DNA from 2 places in the Pelorhabdus sp. sgz311002 genome. Region 1 is predicted to be linked to the other one. Evidence: riboswitches for the same ligand, from Rfam matches in the RefSeq annotation. Region 1 holds a riboswitch; the other holds the start of a gene.

What was found. Region 1 has a riboswitch for ZMP and ZTP ahead of pflB (formate C-acetyltransferase). Riboswitches for the same ligand answer to the same signal wherever they lie in the genome.
Region 2: linked by a shared signal. The riboswitch ahead of AC0NJP_RS00870 (L-lactate MFS transporter) and the one ahead of pflB (formate C-acetyltransferase) in region 1 are both predicted to bind ZMP and ZTP.

Annotation. Positions count from the first base shown of each region.
Region 1 is NZ_JBWBCL010000004.1:313,307-315,771, forward strand. It holds gene AC0NJP_RS09070 (tagaturonate reductase) at 1-726, opposite strand, end outside; ZMP/ZTP riboswitch at 991-1,070, shown strand; gene pflB (formate C-acetyltransferase) at 1,133-2,465, shown strand, end outside.
Region 2 is NZ_JBWBCL010000001.1:173,807-176,271, forward strand. It holds gene AC0NJP_RS00870 (L-lactate MFS transporter) at 27-1,271, opposite strand; ZMP/ZTP riboswitch at 1,342-1,424, opposite strand; gene AC0NJP_RS00875 (hypothetical protein) at 1,636-1,791, shown strand; gene AC0NJP_RS00880 (hypothetical protein) at 2,050-2,465, opposite strand, start outside.

The DNA of each region.
Region 1 (2,465 bases):
TTCTTCCAAAGCAGTGGCTTCATCGCGAGGATAGCCTGTTACAACACGGTCAACTAAGGAATTGTGGAAGGAGTTGTGCTCGTGAATCCAGTTTTTAAATTCTTTCGGCAGCTGCCAGAGATCGGCGAATTGCAAAATCGTTTCTTTCAATTTATCGCCGTTTCGTTCAATCAGTTCACAAGGAATAATAACCATGCCTTTGGCGGCGTCGCCATTAAAATGCTGATAGCGATGATACAAGAAAGCCGTTAGCTTGCCAGGGTAAGAGTTGGGAGGCGTCATATCGGCTTTGTCGTTTCCGTCAAAAGCGATACCGGCTTCTGTTGTATTCGAAATGATATATTCCATATCGGGATTTTCCGCGCATTTTAAATATTCAGCCCAGTTCGTATAAGGATTAATGCCGCGGCTAATTGCCTGCATAATTTCTTTTTTCTCCGTTACTTTTCCGTTTTCTAAGCCACGTAACAAGAGGGTATACAGCCCATCTTGTTCGTTCAGACGGTCCACAAGACCTTCGGCGATTGGCTGTACTACAACGATACGGCCAGCGAATTTTCCTTCTTTGATAATCTGGTGGAACATCCAGTCAACGAAAGCCCGCAGAAAGTTTCCTTCGCCAAACTGCAGTACTTTTTCCGGTAGATTTTCCGGAAATGTTTGGCGAGAAATATCTTCTGGGAAAGAAAAAGAACTCGAAAGAAGCTGTTGATTTAATGTTTGCACAAAAATCCCTCACTTTACTTTTACTAAATTTTTATATTTTTTACGTTTCAGTCAGTATACTTAAAATGCAAGAATAATGCCAATTTGGAAGTGGTGAGATTTAGCGGACTTGTCTGAAAACTGGCAAAACAAACTGTTCTATAATAGAACAGTTAATGATCGTTTTGAAACAAAAATATTGATTTTAATAATTTTTCTTTTTCCATATTTTTTATCTTGACGAAGTTCTTTTCCTCTCATATAATGAGCTTGTCAACAGAATTTAAAAAGATGCAGGACTGGCGGAAGTGGAGATTACCACAGGAACTGTGTTTTTGACTATGCCGACCGCCTGGGCAAGATCGTCTTGTTCGGGCGGTCTTTTTATCGTTACGATAGGCAATTATAAAAAGGGGGTACTAGTAATATGGTGAAAAATGCTAAGAAATTTCAAAGCGGTAAGTGGGAACAGGAAATTGATGTAAGAAACTTTATTCAGTTAAACTATAGCCCTTACGAGGGAGACAGCGCTTTCTTGACGGGACCGACGGCGAGAACGGAAAAGCTTTGGAAGATTTGTCTGCAGCGTTTGCAGGAAGAAAGACAGAGAGAGGGAGTTTGGTCTGTCGATACCACAAAAGTTTCGACAATTACTTCTCATGGACCTGGCTATATTGAAAAAGATCTTGAGATCATCGTGGGCCTCCAGACGGAAAAACCGCTAGAACGAAGCATTATCGTAAATGGCGGTATTCGCATGGCTGAACAGGCTTGTGAAGCTTACGGCTATCACTTGGATGACAAAATTTCGGAAATTTATCATCACCATCGGAAAACCCATAATACGGCTGTTTTTGACGCCTATACCGATGAAATGCGTCAGGTACGCCGTCTTGGTATTATTACAGGACTGCCTGATGCTTACGGACGTGGTCGGATTATTGGCGACTATCGCCGCGTAGCGCTTTATGGTACGGATCGTCTGATTGCTGAAAAGAAAAAAGATTTAGTAGAACTAGCGGAAAAAGCAATGACCGAAGATGTCATTCGTCTCCGTGAGGAAGTTGCTGAACAAATTGCTGCTCTTGGCGAAATCGCTCAAATGGCGAAAAGCTATGGTGTTGATATAAGCTGTCCCGCTGAAACGGCAAAAGAAGCTGTACAGGCGCTCTATTTGGGATACCTTGCTGCGATTAAGGAGCAAAATGGCGCAGCTATGTCGTTAGGTCGTGTTTCAACCTTTCTTGATATTTATCTTGCGCGAGATCTCGCTAGTGGTATTATTACGGAAGCTGAAGCGCAGGAACTTATTGATCAGCTTGTAATCAAACTGCGTTTAGCTCGTCATCTCAGAACGCCTGATTACAACGAGCTTTTTGCTGGTGATCCTCTTTGGGTAACAGAAGCGATCGGTGGAATGGGACTTGACGGACGGACGCTTGTAACTAAGACGTCCTTTAGAATTCTTCACACTCTCTATAATCTAGGACCTGCGCCAGAGCCGAACTTAACTGTACTTTGGTCGGAGGGATTGCCGCAAGGCTTTAAGGATTTTTGCGCGCAAGTCTCCATTGATACAAGTGCCATTCAATATGAAAATGATGATGTGATGCGTGTGGAATATGGCGATGATTATGCCATTGCCTGCTGCGTATCGGCCATGAAAGTGGGCAAACAGATGCAGTTCTTTGGTGCTAGAGCAAACCTAGCTAAGGCGCTGCTGCTAGCGATTAATGGCGGGCGCGATGAAAAAACGGGTG
Region 2 (2,465 bases), on a different contig from region 1:
CGCTTTTGGCGCTGGCTGATAATTTTTTATGAAGGATTTTCGGCCGAATATTGTCTTGCCGTAAGTGCTGTAGCGGTATGACGAGCGCCATAGTGTTTTAAGAAGAAGGCAATGATTAAATTAATAACAAAACATCCGGCGAAGAAATATAGGGTCAGTGTGTAGCCGCTGGTTGATTCTCTAAGTAATGACACGACATAAGGACCAGCGACACCGGCCATTCCCCAGGCAGTCAAGATCCGACCATGGATGGCGCTTAGTTTTTTGGTGCCAAAGATATCGCTGAGATAGGCTGGCATGCAAGAGAAGCCACCGCCGTAGCACGTAATAATGAGAAGAACTAGTACTTCAAATCCGAAAGCATCTGCCGTTGTGGCAAGCTTCCAGAAAGCGAAGCACTCTAAACCGAAGAAGAGTACATAAGTATAACCGCGGCCAATATAGTCAGAAATCGTTGACCAAAAGATACGGCCTGCGCCATTAAATAGTCCAATGATACCTACTAATGAGGCTGCTTCGGCAGGAGACATGCCGACAACTTCTTGGGCCATGGGCGACGCGACTGCTAAAAGGCCGATGCCGCAAGTAATATTTACGAAAAAAATCCACCATAAAGCACTGAACTGCCAAGTCTTTAAAGCTTCGTTTTCCGTAAAGCCTCGCTGTAAACAAGAATTTTTCGGTGCTACAGGATTATTACTTGGTTTTTCTGGGGGAGCTTTTAAATAGGAAGCCGATAGTCCCATAACAATCATATAAATGATGCCTAGCACCAGAAAGTTATCTACTAATCCGTAGGCTGTCGTTAGCCGTTGCATCAAAGGGCCGGCAATCAAACTAGCAAAACCGAAGCCCATAATAGCAAGGCCCGTGGCAAAGCCGCGATGATTCGGAAAATATTTGACTAGCGTTGAAACAGGGGTAATATATCCAATGCCTAGACCAATGCCGCCAATTACGCCGTAAAACAAATACAGTAGTGGCAAACTATGCAGATAGAGAGCCAAGGCAGTGCCGAACATTCCTGCACCCCAGAAAGCGGCCGCGATGAGTCCACTTTTTTTTGGACCGTATTTTTCTACGAAACTGCCTAAAAGTCCAGCGGATAAACCTAAAAACAAAATAGCTAAAGAAAATGTCCAGGTTGTTTCTTTCAAGGAAAAGCCTTGGTTTGCCATAATTGGACGAACCAATACACTCCAAGCATAGACGCTGCCAATACAAATATGAATTCCCACAGCAGCAAGAGCGATAAACCAGCGATTTCTCATATAAATCCATCCCTTCTAAGAAAAAAATCCGAGAGATGCTGCCAAAACGCAAAAACCGTCCAGGCATGAATCTCTCTGCCCAGACGGTCGGCTTATCTTTGCTCTGCAGTACATGTGGTCATTTCCACTTATCCGTCAGTCCTGCATAGCCTATGAACTTTTTATTACAGGCTCATTATAGCAACAGAGAAAAAAGGTGTCAAGATAAAATACTGCTAAAAATACGATGGTGGAGGGGGAAAATAAAAGAGCTCCTATTGCGGAGTCGTTAAGATTAGGGATAATAATATTTGTCAAGAAGGAATAAATACAATTGATGTAAAATCTATTTGGCATAATAATTTTATTAAGAGAGGGATTTATTATGGAGCTATCTGAGGTGGATAAAGCTTGGAATGAAATGGTTACTTTACTGAATTCTGATGACCGAGAAGAGCGGGAGCAAGGAATAAAGTTGCGAGAAGAACTTTGTTCGAAGTGGCCTAATGTATGCGAAATGGTCAAAGAACAGCTTAAATAGTAATGGCAATTTAGTGTATTCTAAAAGAGTGGCAGAGCCACTCTTTTTCTTTTGATATATCGGTTATTTTGAGTCGATTATTGTAACTATAATAGGTTTTATAATAGAAAGAAGTCGTCTGCAATCAATGCAGGCGACTATAATAAGATAATATGAAATCAGGTAATTATATCATAACACATAAAAATGAAATGTCAAGTCTATATAAAAAAGCTTCCCAGGAATCTTGGGAAGCTTTTAGTCAGGTTAGTTTTCTTTTTAATAGTAGGTTATTAAGTTATGCGAAACAATATAATTGTAGATTGCAATGACTGTATTGCGGTTGGTGTTGGCTTCGGGGGTATCGCCATAATAAGGACCGGCAGGCATATTACCTTGTAATTGATATAAACATAGGGCTGTTGGAGCACCGCCCCATATTTCATCATTTGTGATCCAAAGAGTCCCATCGGGGTTCCATTGGTTTTGGATTTTGTTAAAGGAACATTTGAAGATAAAGGTTTGTTTTTTATAGGCGATTTTATTGTCTAATGTTTGGTTTTTTAACATGTCTAACGTAGGTTTATCAGGTACTAAAAGTAAAGAATAGGTCATTTCAAAGGTTGAGAGTTGATCACTTTTTGGCAGTACTTTTGCATTTGCTGATTCGGAACGCAAATATTTTGTATAGCCGT